DNA from 3 places in the Pandoraea sp. NE5 genome. Region 1 is predicted to be linked to each of the others. Evidence: predicted binding sites of a transcription regulator. Region 1 holds the regulator's gene; each other region holds the start of a gene.
What was found. The regulator FNR, encoded in region 1, switches genes on or off when oxygen is low (the NO sensors DNR and NnrR bind a similar motif). The targets are predictions, from matches to a motif close to TTGATNNNNATCAA.
Positions count from the first base shown of each region.

Region 2: a site for FNR is predicted at 1,378-1,391, ahead of PanNE5_RS17965 (universal stress protein). Genes of this name have one in related genera too.
Region 3: a site for FNR is predicted at 1,898-1,911, ahead of PanNE5_RS18440 (MBL fold metallo-hydrolase RNA specificity domain-containing protein). Genes of this name have one in related genera too.

Region 1 covers NZ_AP025517.1:4,476,565-4,480,829, forward strand. Annotated here, with positions in the region: gene scpB (SMC-Scp complex subunit ScpB) at 1-1,029, opposite strand, end outside; gene fnr (fumarate/nitrate reduction transcriptional regulator Fnr) at 1,357-2,085, shown strand; gene PanNE5_RS20240 (YybH family protein) at 2,357-2,779, shown strand; gene PanNE5_RS20245 (LysR family transcriptional regulator) at 2,792-3,724, opposite strand; gene PanNE5_RS20250 (zinc-binding alcohol dehydrogenase family protein) at 3,862-4,265, shown strand, end outside.
Region 2 covers NZ_AP025517.1:3,947,404-3,951,668, forward strand. Annotated here, with positions in the region: gene bcsG (cellulose biosynthesis protein BcsG) at 1-132, shown strand, start outside; gene PanNE5_RS17960 (aldo/keto reductase) at 304-1,302, shown strand; gene PanNE5_RS17965 (universal stress protein) at 1,571-2,506, shown strand; gene PanNE5_RS17970 (NAD(P)/FAD-dependent oxidoreductase) at 2,586-3,845, opposite strand; gene PanNE5_RS17975 (TetR/AcrR family transcriptional regulator) at 3,962-4,265, opposite strand, start outside.
Region 3 covers NZ_AP025517.1:4,057,786-4,062,050, forward strand. Annotated here, with positions in the region: gene PanNE5_RS18435 (DUF1488 domain-containing protein) at 54-353, opposite strand; gene PanNE5_RS18440 (MBL fold metallo-hydrolase RNA specificity domain-containing protein) at 343-1,800, opposite strand; gene PanNE5_RS18445 (universal stress protein) at 2,086-2,589, shown strand; gene PanNE5_RS18450 (universal stress protein) at 2,594-3,061, shown strand; gene PanNE5_RS18455 (response regulator transcription factor) at 3,230-3,874, shown strand; partial or broken gene PanNE5_RS23090 (cyclic nucleotide-binding domain-containing protein) at 4,026-4,265, shown strand, end outside.

The DNA of each region.
Region 1 (4,265 bases):
GCCGACCGACACCGCAGACTCCGATTCTTCGGAAAATTCCTTGTCCTGCGCGACCTCCACCGACATTGCGGCACTGGAGGACACCGGCCCTTGATCTGCCTCGCCGTCGCCAGACTTCGCTTGCGTCGCATCGTCATGCACCGCGTCGACCTGCTCACTGACGTGCGCCGCGCCCGCGAGTTCCGCGAGCGATGCCCGTTCAGCGTCTACCGGCTCAATCTCCGCCGGCGCCTCGACCGGGACTGTCACCCCATCGTCGCCTTCGCCTTCCGCCATCACGGCGTCGAGCAACGCGTCTTCCGTCGGCCCGTCGCCCTCGCCCGGCGGCGGGCGCTGATCTTCGGGCAGCCCTTGTGCAAGCGGCAGGTCATCGGCACGCGCTTGCGCCAGACGTGCCAGCGCTTGCGCATCGGCGACAGGCACGTCATCGGACATCGCGTCATCCCCCGCGTCGGCCTCGGCACGTTCGCCGAATTCGATGTTCTGCTGCGCGAGCAAGTCGATCTGCGCCTGTGCGGCCGGATCTTCGAGCGGCGGCAACGCATCGAGCGCCCGCAGCCCCAGATCGTCGAGAAAGTCCTTGGTCGTGGCGTACAGACCCGGGCGTCCCGGCACATCTCGATGCCCGATCACCTCGATCCAGCCTCGATCCTCGAGTTGCTTGATGATCTGTGTGTTGACCGTCACGCCGCGAATCTCCTCGATATCGCCGCGCGTGACCGGTTGACGGTACGCGATGATCGCCAGCGTCTCCATCACCGCTCGCGAATACTTCGGCGGCTTCTCTGGATTCAGGCGATCAAGGTATTCACGCATGCGCGGACGGCTCTGGAAACGCCAGCCGGTGGCCAACGCCACCAATTCCACACCTCGGCCATCCCATTGCACGCGGATTTCCTCGAGCAGCGCGCGCACCGTGTCGCCAGACACGGCGTCATTGAAAAGCTTGCGCAGATCGCCGACCTTGAGCGGCTCCTGCGCGCAAATCAACGCGGTCTCGAGGACGAGTTTCGCCTCTTGGGTATTCATGTGCGACTAAGCAGACCGGGGGCTTGGCGACCCGGTATCAGGAATAAATGGATGCTTGGAACACGAGAAACGGTCGTAACCGCTTCGCATAAGCGCGCGCCCGATTGTGTTCGGTCGTAGTGACGGCGGCGCGACCTGAATGCTTCGAAACGACCTGCCGGGAAAACGCCCAGGCCGATTGTGCGGCGAGACGGACGTCCGGTATGTGCGCAATTATTACTGAAACACCGACGCCCGTAAAGCCTCGTCGACATTCCGACGTGCGGAAAGGGAAAACGATAGGTCAACGCACCATGATAGACTCTCCAAAAAACTTCAGGGGCCCTCATGACCACAGAAAACGGTCGCACTCCCATCGCTCAGCCCCGCTGTTCCACATGTTCGCTCGGGCAATTCTGCTTGCCGGTCGGCATTCCGGAACCCGAGCTGGAACGACTCGACGCACTGGTAAGCGAGCGCCGCCGCCTCAAGAAAGGCGACGTGCTGTACCACGCGAACGACGATCTGCACGCTGTCTACGGCATTCGCTTCGGTTCGCTCAAAAGTTGCGTCACGGCCCCCGACGGCCGCGAGCAAGTCGTCGGCTTCCACCTCCAGGGCGAACTCATCGGCCTTGACGCCGTGGCCGACCACCATCACCCGAGCACCGCCATCGCGCTCGAAGACAGCGAGCTGTGCATCGCCCGCTTCGGCGAACTGGAGACGTTGTCGCGTCAAGTGCCATCGCTCCAACGCCAGTTGCACCGCCTGATGAGTCAGGAAATCCGCAACGAGCACCAGCAACTGCTCGCGCTCGGCACCATGCGTGCCGAGGAACGTCTGGCCGTCTTCCTGCTCAACCTGTCCGAGCGGCTGTCCGCGCGCGGTTACTCCGCCCATGAATTCGTGCTGCGCATGAGCCGCGAAGAAATCGGAAGTTTCCTCGGCCTCAAGCTTGAAACCGTCAGCCGCCTGTTTTCACGCTTTGCACAAAACGGCATGATCGAAATCCGGCAGCGCCACGTCAAGATCATCGACGCCGCCGCGCTGCACGAACTCGCCGGCGTTCCCTGCTGACACCCGCCAACGGGGACGCACGAGCGTCCCCGCAGCCGAAGCTCCCGCCAGTGCGCCGTCACCCGCCATCCCTGCCTCGGATGTTACCGATACGCTAACGGCCCCGCCCCCGCGTCGTGTTGCGCCAGATCAAGCGTCGCGCGCGATGGCGCGATTTTGCCCTCCCGACGTTCGACAAGCCCCGGCAAACGCTCCATAATCGGCGCGTTCTCCAGGCGCCCCCATTGCCTGGCGCTCCACCCCGTCGGAGGCTGCCGTTATGCCCGCTGCCATTTTTCTAAGTCCGGAAGACGCCGAGCACGCCTACTACGAAGCGCTGCGCGCCGGCGATACCGATACGCTGATGGACGTCTGGTCGGAAGACGAGGAAATCGTCTGCATTCACCCGGCAGGGCCCCGCCACGTCGGCCCGGCGGCGGTTCGCGAGAGTTGGCAGCAGATCCTTGCCAAGGACGGATTGCACGTCACGGCCAGTCATCTCCAGGTAGCGCGCAATCCGCTGTGCGCGGTCCATAACGTGCTGGAACAGGTACAGGTCGAGACCCGTCCCGAAGCCCGTTACGCCTTCGTGCTCGCCACGAACGTTTACATGAAGGAAGCCGATGGCTGGCGCCTTGTGCTTCACCACGCCAGCCCGGCGATCGGTCACGAGGACGCCGGCGCACAACTCACGCGGCCCCATCACCTTCACTGACGCTTCGTCGCGTTACGGCCTCGATAGGCCAGCCGATGGGTCGTCGCCGTCATCCCAATACGGCGCCGGCCCAAAGCGCGCCTGCAGGAATTCGATCAGCGCATGGGTTTTCGGCGGCACGAACGCCCGGCTCGGGTACACGGCCCAGATCGCCACCTCCTCCGCGAGCGGATAGGCGGGCAACACCGGCACCAGCGCCCCGCTGCGCAGATGCGCGCCGACGTCCCACGTGGACTTGAGCGCAATGCCCAGGCCCGCCAAAACCGCGTCGCGCAGCACTTCCCCGTTATCCGACGCCAGACGCCCGCCGACACGCACGCTCAGCGGACCACCGGGCGTCACGAACCGCCAATCGCGCTGCTCCCCCAGGATCAGGCAGTCGTGCGCGGCAAGCTCGCCTGGGTGCTTCGGCGCGCCGCGCGCCGCGAGGTACGCGGGCGACGCACACAATGTCCGGCGATTCGGGGCGAGCTTGCGAGCAACGAGCGTCGAGTCACGCAACGCCCCGACGCGAATCGCGAGATCCATGCCGGCCTCGATCAGGTCGACAACCCGATCCGTGAGCCGGAAGTCCAGCGAAATCCCCGGATAGCGCGCCAGGAAGGCCGACAAGGCGGGGGAAACATGCTGACGCCCGAACGACGAGGAGCATGACACCCGCAAACGCCCCTGAGGCGCTGCGTGCCCCTGCCCAACGCTTGCCATCGCTTGCGCCTCGGCCGCGAGCAAGGTCTGCGCGTCTCGCAGAAAGGCTTCCCCCTCTTGCGTGAGCGCCACCCTGCGTGTCGTCCGATGCAGCAACCGTGCCCCGAGCACACCTTCGAGTTGTGTCAGGCGCGTACTGGCCGTGGCCGGAGACAGCCCTTGCTCGCGCCCCGCGGCCGACACATTCCCGAGCGCCGCCACGCGCACGAACAACGCCACGGTATCGAGATCCAATGCCATTTGATGGAATCTCCAAAAGATCTTTTCCGCATTATGCGAATTATCAAAGCAATCGACTAGCCTTAGTCTCTCGTTATCGCATCGGGGGTGTCGCCGGCGCACTGCCGGCTGCGCCCCGCCTATTCAGGAGAAAACAGATGAAAGCCGTCGGATTGACCCATTACCTGCCGATTGACGACCCGAAGTCGCTCGAAGACATCGAGCTGCCGACGCCAACACCCGCGGGGCGCGACCTGCTGGTCAAGGTCGAAGCGATTTCCGTGAACCCGGTCGACACCAAGGTTCGCGCCCCGAAAGATAAGGTCGAAGCCACGCCGCGCGTATTGGGGTGGGATGCGGCGGGCACCGTCGCAGCCGTCGGCCCGGACGTCACCCTCTTCAAGGTTGGCGACCCGGTGTACTACGCGGGCAGCATCACGCGCCCAGGCGCGAACAGCGAGTTCCATCTTGTCGACGAACGCATCGTCGGCCACATGCCCACGTCGCTCGACTTCGCGGGCGCCGCTGCTTTGCCACTCACGACGATCACGGCGTGGGAAGC
Region 2 (4,265 bases), 530 kb from region 1:
TCATATGCGGCTGATTTACCGCAGACGGCCTTCGTGTCGGCGAACGAGCAGACCACCGTCATGAAGTACGGCGGCAAGCAGCTCATTCGAGGCACTGACGGTGTCTGGGTGGACCTCAAATCGATGGAGTGACGCGCCAACCCTGCGCGAGTCTTCGCCGGATCCGCACGCGAATGGGCGTTCGGGCTCGCGCACGCGTTTTCCCGGAATCGCGCATACTGTGCGCTCTTGCCAGCGGGCGTGGCCGGCGAGGCCCGCGATCGACGCCTGGCATGGACGCATTCGAAACTTCCGGGAGTGACTGTGCAATACACCAAATTCGGCCGCACCGGCCTGAGCGTTTCCCGCTTGTGCCTGGGCACCATGACGTTCGGTCTGCAAACCGAGGAAGCCGCCAGCCATGCGATTCTCGACCGTACCGCCGACGCGGGCGTCAACTTCATCGATATTGCCGACGTCTATCCGCTCGGCGCCGACATCTCGTTGTCCGGACGTACCGAGGAGATCGTCGGTCGTTGGCTCAAGGGGCGCCGTAGCCAGTTCATCGTCGCGACCAAAGCCTGCGGCCAGATGGGACCGTCACCGTGGGACAAGGGGGCGTCGCGCAAGCATCTGCTCGATGCCATCGATGCGTCGCTGCGCCGCCTGGGAACCGACTACGTCGACCTGTACCAACTGCATTCCGACGACACCGACACGCCCATCGACGAGACGCTCGAGGCGCTCGACACCATTGTGAAGTCGGGCAAGGCCCGCTACGTCGGCGTGTCGAATTACCTCGCCTATCGCCTCGCACGTGCCCTGGGCCGCGCCGACGTGCTGCGCGTGGCACGCTTCGTGTCGGTGCAGCCGCGCTACAACCTGCTGTTCCGTCAGATCGAGCGCGAACTGCTGCCGCTGGCCAGTGAAGAAGGTCTGGCGGTCATCCCTTACAACCCGCTCGCCGGCGGCTTGCTGACGGGCAAATACCGACATGATGCCGCCCCCAGCGAAGGTCGCTTCACCACGGCGACGGTCGGCAAGGCCGGCTCGATGTACCAGCAGCGCTACTGGCACGAGCGTGAGTTCGAGACGATCGAGTCGCTCAAAGGCATTGCGAAGGACGCGGGTGAGTCGCTGACGCGTCTGTCGCTCGCCTGGGTGCTGGCGAACCCGGCGGTCACGTCGGCGATTATCGGCGCGAGCCGCGTCGAACAATTGACCGAAACACTCGGTACCGTCGATTACGCGCTCGACGCCGGCCTCAAGGCGAAGCTCGACGACGCGTCGCATGCTTATCGCTGGGGCGACGCCGCCCGATAAGCGCGACGTTCCGCCCCCGGCTTTCTGCTGGACTCACGCCGTACACAGGCCCGATGCGTCGGGCCTGTGGCGTTTTTGCGTTGCATCAAGCAAGCGCGTCTTAAGGGGGATTCCCGAGCCAGTGAAGGTAGTCGTCGGCTACGATCGAGCGCTATAGTAGCTGCATCGTGTCACGGTTCGACAGTCGAAGCGACTCGCGCGGCGGCACGATGCCGGACACGCTGCCTGCGTGCGAGGCCTTCCTGTGATGCTCTTTGCGAGGCTGCTCATGACAAAACGCATTCTGCTGGCGACCGACGGTAGCGAATCGTCACGCCGTGCGCTGCGCGAGGCGGCCGCCTTTGCGCGCAACGGCGACGTGATCCGCGTCATTCACACGGTGGAAGACCCCGTCACGCCGGTGACCTCCGCCTTCGCCAAGCTCATCGACCTGGAGCAGGTGCGTCGCGACATGCAGCGCGAGGGCGAGGAACATCTGGCGCGCGCGGTGCTGTATCTGCGCGAGGAAGGGCTCGACCCACAGGCGCATTTGCTCGATCTGCGCACGACCGGCGAGACCGTTCCGGAGGCCATCACCCGCGAGGCCAACGAGTGGGGCGCCGAAATCATCATCGTCGGCACGCACGGCCGGGGCGGTGTGCGACGCGCCATGCTGGGCAGCGTTGCCGAACAGATTCTGCGCAGCGCGGAGGTGCCGGTGATGCTGGTGGCGGGCGAGGCGCGCCCGCATTCGCCGTTGCGTGCGGGCGGACACTACGAACGGATACTCGTCGCGCTCGACGACAGCGAGACGTCGCGCCGCGCCTTCGAATACGCACTTTCGCTCGCTCGCGCGCATGCGGCGTCGTTGCGCGTCGTCCATGTGCTGGATATGCCGGGGCCATTTCCCGAAGGCTTCGACTCGGCCCCGCTGCTCGGCGCGGTGCGCGCCGTGGGCGAGCAGGCGCTGAAGTGGGCGACGCGACGCCTGCATGAGGCGGGCGTGCCCGGCGACGTCGAGTTGCGAGAGCTTCAGCCGGTCGGCGAGGGGGTTGCCGATCAGATTATCTGCGCAGGCAAAGAGACCGATGCCGATGTCATCGTGCTTGGCACGCATGGGCGGCGCGGGTTCCGGCGCTTCACGCTGGGCAGCGTCGCGGAGGACACGGCCCGTCACGCCGGTCGGCCGGTGTTGCTGTTGCCCGCGCACGCACCGGTGGAGTGACACGCGCGCGGTCAGGCGGCGCGTTGATCGCCGGGCGGAAGCGCCCGGCGTTTGGCACATCGGAAGAAGGCGTTCGGCCTCAGGCGACTGGGCCGAGTTCTGACAGAAGCGTTTTGAGGGGCGTGGCCGCGTCGGCCAGACGCACCGGGTCGACCACGGCGCGGCGACCGACGAGTTCGCGTGCGGCCAGAAACTCCTGTGCCCGATTGATGCTCACGGCCGCCACGACGGCACCTTCGCGCAGATAGAAGCGCATGAACACGGCGGCCCCTTGCGCATCCGGCAAGCGGCGCTCGATCATGGCGTCATGGCCGTCCGTCAGGCCGACCATTTGCAGCTTCGCGTTGAACTGATCCGACCAGAACCAGGGCGCGGTCGCGACGGCCTTGGGCGCATCGCCATGCACTACGCTCGCCGCCACCTTCGCCATTTCGCTCGCGCTCGGCACCGATTCCAGACGAATGCGGCGGCCCAGCGCCGGGTGTTCGTGATGCGCGCAGTCGCCCACCGCCAGGATCGCCGGATCGCTGGTACGGGCAAATTCGTCGACGACGATGCCGTTCTCGACCGCCAGCCCCGCGGCCTGTGCCAACTCGGCGTTCGGAACGACACCAATGCCAACGACCACTACATCAGCCGGCAGGCGCTTGTCACCGGCCACGACCGCGACGACCCGACCGGCCGCATCCTGCTCAAGCGCGGTCACGCCGACGCCCACCTGCACGTCGACGCCGTTCTCGCGGTGCAACGTCGCGAAAAAGTCCGCCAGATCGGCTTCCGCCACGCGGGCCAGCAGGCGCGGGGCCGCTTCGAGCACGGTCACCGCGGCGCCCGCCTTGACGGCGGTTGCCGCCACTTCCAGCCCGATGTAGCCGCCGCCGACCACGACGACGCGCTTGCCCGGGGCGAGCGCCTCGCGCAGACGCGTGGCATCTGCGATGTTGCGCAGGTAGTAGACGTTCGGGGCGTCGCCGCCCGGAATGGGCAGATGGCGCACGCGGCCGCCAAGCGCCAGCACCAGATGGTCGTAGCCGAGTGTCTGGCCGTCGTCGAATGTGACGGTGCGCGCCGCGCGGTCGATGGCAGTGGCCGTCACGCCCAGACGCACGTCGATCTCGGCCTTCTCCCAGGCGTCTGCCGGACGGATCAGCAGGCTGGCTTCATCGGCCTGACCGGACAGAAACGCTTTCGAGAGCGGCGGGCGGCGATACGGCAGGTGGCTTTCGTTGCCGGCGAGCACGATGCGCCCCGTGTAACCCAGTTGACGCAGGGCGAGGGCGGTTTCGCCGCCGGCTTGACCGGCGCCGAGAATGACAGTGGTGGAATTAGCGTCTGACATGAGGATGAAAGCAAAAGAAGGCGGCCGCCAGTGTAATGCATCGGCGCGCCTGTCGCGTCCCGGATACCGTCAAGAGGCGTTCGTGACACCGCCGCGTCGCTTGTCGCTGACGGGGGTCAGTCTTTTGGGGCGTTGGGTTCGGCGAAGAACAGGCATTCGACCTGCTTGATCAGGGCCGGCCCGAAGGCGTCGCCGCCGACCTGCGGCGCAATCAATTGCATCAGCACCGGGGAGCCGGGCGGTGGGTGCAGGGCGTGGACAAGCACGCAAAAGTACATGGCCGGATGTTCGGCACGCACGACACCCGCCTGCATGCCCTGCACGATGAGGGGCTCCATGCAGTCGTAGACGGGCATCACCAGATGGCGGTGCAGGATGGCACCGCGCTCGCCGGTCTCCGATGCGTGCTGCGTGATGAAC
Region 3 (4,265 bases), 420 kb from region 1:
AGGGTGGCATAGGTGCGCGAAGTCCTCGCGCGTGCGAGCATGACTCGGGCACGCTAGCCATCCCGAGATGGCGGGCACTCCATGCCCCAGCGAAAATGGCCGCTGCGCAACAAGACCGGCGCGCCGAGGCAGAGCCCGAGATAGCGCTCGGTCATCTTCTCGATGGCCGGTCGGTTCGCTCGGAATGCGGCCATCAGATCGTCGACGTTGCACGATTTCGCGCCAAAGTGATCCTCCAGCGCCTCGGCGGAGATGGCACACAGCACACGCTTGTGGTTAAGATCGGCCGCGAACTCGATCGTCAGGTCGTCGCCGTTATAGGCCGGCGCGACGTGCGGAAACTCAATCTTCATGACCCAACTCCTCGGATGCGCGCGGGCGGCGGTGGCGTTCGTCGGACTCGCCGATCGCGGTGGGGGTGTGGCCAGGAATGGCTTCGTCTCCCTCCAGGTAAGCCTGTTCCATCGGTTCCACGACATGGCAAGGCCAGCCAAGGCGCTCCGCAATCCGCCGGCGCAGGCTGTCTGACGCGGCTGGCTCGCCATGATTGAGAAAGATGTGCCGGACCGGTTTGTCGAATTTCGAAAGCCAGGCGAGCGTCTCGTTGAAGTCGGCATGAGCGGACAGCGTGTCGAGCTGCACGACTTCGGCACCCACATGAACGTAATCACCGAAGATCTTGACCTCGCTGCCGCCGCTGACCAGCGTCGCGCCGCGGGTGCCGGGCGCCTGGAAGCCGGTAAAGAGCACGGTGTTGCGCCAGTCGCCTGCCATCGCCTTGAGGTGGTGCAGCACACGCCCGCCAGTGGCCATGCCGCTCCCCGCAATGATGACCAAGGGGACGGCGCGGGTATCGAGCCATTTCGACTGCTCCACACCGGAGACGAACGTCGCCGCGCCACACATCTCCGCGCATTCGACCGGGTTCAGTCGGTGATCGGTCCGGTGCGCCGCGTAAGTGTTCGTGACATTGATCGCCATGGGGCTATCGAGATAGACCGGCACGTCCGGAATGCCACCGGACGCCTTCTGCTTCGCAATCCAGTAAAGCAGGCTCTGCACACGACCGACGGCAAACGCCGGCACGATCACGGTGCCACCCCGGGCGAACGTTCGGTTCAGGATTTCCGCCAGTTGCGCACCGGGATCGGTCCGGTCGTGCAGCCGATCCCCGTACGTCGACTCCAGCACCAGGAAATCCGGTGACTCGGGAACTGCCGGGGGCAGCATGATCGGATCGTCCTGACGTCCCAGATCGCCCGAAAACAGCAGCTTCCGGCCACCGACATTGAACTGCGCCATCGCCGCGCCCAGAATATGGCCGGCATGCCAGAAGTGCAGCGTGATCTCGGGGGACACTTGAAACGGCGTATCGAATGGCAGCGGCTTGAGCAGCGCGATCGCGCGGTGTGCGTCTTCAGCGGTAAACAGCGGGAGGGCAGGCTGATGCTTGGATTTTCCGTGACGGTTCACGAACGCCGCCTGTTCTTCCTCGAGTCGCGCGCTGTCGAGCAGCAGAATCTCGCATAAATCGCGCGTTGCGGATGTGCAGTAGACCGGACCCTTGTAGCCATAACGCGCGAGCACCGGCAGGTAACCGCTATGGTCGATATGGGCGTGCGTGAGCACCACGGCGTCGAGGCGCTGGACGTCGAACGCGGGCGCCGCCCAGTTGCGAGCGCGCAAATTCTTCACACCCTGAAAGGCGCCGCAGTCGATCAGAATTTGCCTGCCGGCGGCCGAAAGCAGGGTCTTGGAACCGGTCACGGTGCCGGCGGCCCCCAGGAAGCGCAACTGCATGAAAACACCTCGCACGATGTCCGGGAAGCCACATGGCGCCCGGTATTGGCAGGATAGTCCGCCGGTGCCGGATCAGCCCGCGACGTGGCCGTGGACGTTGATGTGTATCAAGGACCATGTTCGCGTTCGCCCATCGCTCGCTTAACTGCCGCTACCGTGTAATCGTCACGATGGCAGACGGTTGACTCGGCCCGCGCGCGAACTTCGCTGCTACCGCGTTTTTCGCGCTCGCTGTGCCCCGACCTGTCGTCGAGTTCGCCCATTGACCTTAGTGAGGACGACGCAATGCCTCATCGAATCCTGCTTGCCACGGACGGTAGCGAGACGTCTTGGCGCGCCCTGCATGAAGCCATCCGATTCGCGATGCCCGACGACGTCGTTCGGGCGGTCAGTGTGATCGACGATCCTTTCGCCCACTATCAGGCGGCGTTCGCCTCTCATATCGATCTGGAAGCGGTCCGCGACGCCTTGATTTCAGAGAACCAGCAGACGTTGAGCGATACCTACAAGACACTGCGTGAAGAAGGGATCCAGGCCGACACGCGCTCCATCGATCTGCGCGCCTGGGGCGGCACGGTTGCCGACGCCATCATTCGGGAAGCCGAGCGGTGGCACGCCGATCTCCTGGTGCTCGGCACGCACGGGCGCAAGGGCGTGCGGCGGCTCTTGATGGGCAGCGTTGCCGAGCAAGTGCTTCGCCAAACGCATCGGCCTGTCATGTTGGTGACCGGGCCCGCCCCATCGCCGCAAGGCCCGTCCACGGCGGCAACCGCCACCGATCAGGGGTGAAATCATGTTGAAACGTATCCTGGTCGCCATCGACGGCAGCCCCACGGCCGATAAGGCGTTTGACTATGCGCTGGCGCTCGCCAAGGCGCGTGGCGCGCACCTGCACGTCGTGTTTGTCGTGGACATCCCGGTGGCCTACGTGGCCGATGCCGATCCGTTTCCCTTTATCGAAGCGATGCGGCTACAGGGCAAAGCGATTCGCGATACGGCCACCCAACGGCTCAAGGGGGAGGGCGTTGACGGTGACGTCGAGATACGGGAACTCCTGCCGCTCGGGGGCGATGTCGCGCACCAGATCAACGTGGCGGCCGATGAAGACCAGGCCGATGTGATCGTCATCGGCACGCACGGCCGACGCGGGGTTCAACGGTTGGCGTTGGGGAGTGTGGCGGAGAACTGCGCGAGACAGGCGCAGCGTCCCGTCATCCTCATTCCCCCGGCTGCGGCCGACGCGGGCAGTGCGGCGGCGTGAGTGTTCGTCGGTGGCGGTCGGCGCGGTCGCAGACGCTCGGCATGACGCGAAATGATCGCGAACGGCCCACGCGTGTAGAATTGGTCGGATGGATATGCTATCTCATACACCCGCGCGTATCGCGAAGGCGATACCTCCGAATCCAGTACGCGACACAGGGGACGGGGCATGACTCGCATTATCGTAGCGGACGATCACACGTTGGTCAGGGCCGGGTTGCAGCGCATCCTGGCCGGCAGCGAGAATCTGGAGATTGTGGGTGAGGCCGCGAATGGCGCACAAGCGATGGCGCTCCTCGAGCAGACCCCCTGCGATGTGCTGCTGCTGGATCTCTCGATGCCCGGACGTAGCGGCATCGACTTGATCGTGCAGATCAAGGCTTCGTTTCCTCGGCTGGCGATTCTCGTGCTTACCATGCACGGCGAAGAACAGTACGCCGTACGCGCGCTTAAAGCGGGCGCCGCCGGTTATATGACGAAGGAAAGCGCGCCGTCCGAGCTGGTGCTCGCCGTCAGGAAAGTCGTTGCCGGTGGCGTGTATCTGAGCCTGGCGATGGCCGAGCGGATCGCACAGGATCTGGCAAGCGCCGCTGGCGATACGCCGGGCTATCGGCGCCTGTCCGACCGGGAATTCGATGTGTTCCTGATGCTGGCACGGGGTCTGAGCGTGAGCGATATTGGCGATACCCTGTGCGTGAGCGCCAAGACCGTGAGCACCTACAAGGCTCGCGTGTTGCAGAAGCTCGACCTCAGGAGCCAGACCGATCTGGTCCATTACGCGATCAAGCACAATTTGTTACGGGACAGCCTCTGACCGGGCGGTTTTACAGCGCGGTCTGTCAGCCACGGCCTACAGAGCGCCATCACGGCTGACAGAAGATCGCGTCGCGCGCTTATTTTCTTTCCGGTGTCCGTCTCCGATACTGAAGGCGTCGATTGCACAGGCCAGTCCGCCGGAGTCCGCCATGTATGCTTCCTTCCGCCCGCTCGATCCCGCCCCCGAGGCTTACGCACAGAGCATTCGCGTGCATCGGGCATTCAACGATATCGATGACGGTGTGCCCCGGTGCAGCACCTGCCTCCTGCGTCAGCTCTGCCTGCCGGAAGGCCTTTCCGATGCATCTGCTCGCGGCCTGGACGGCGTGACCCGGGTGCGTCGTACCGTTCGCCGCGGTGAAGTGCTGTTTCGACCGGGTGACCCTCTC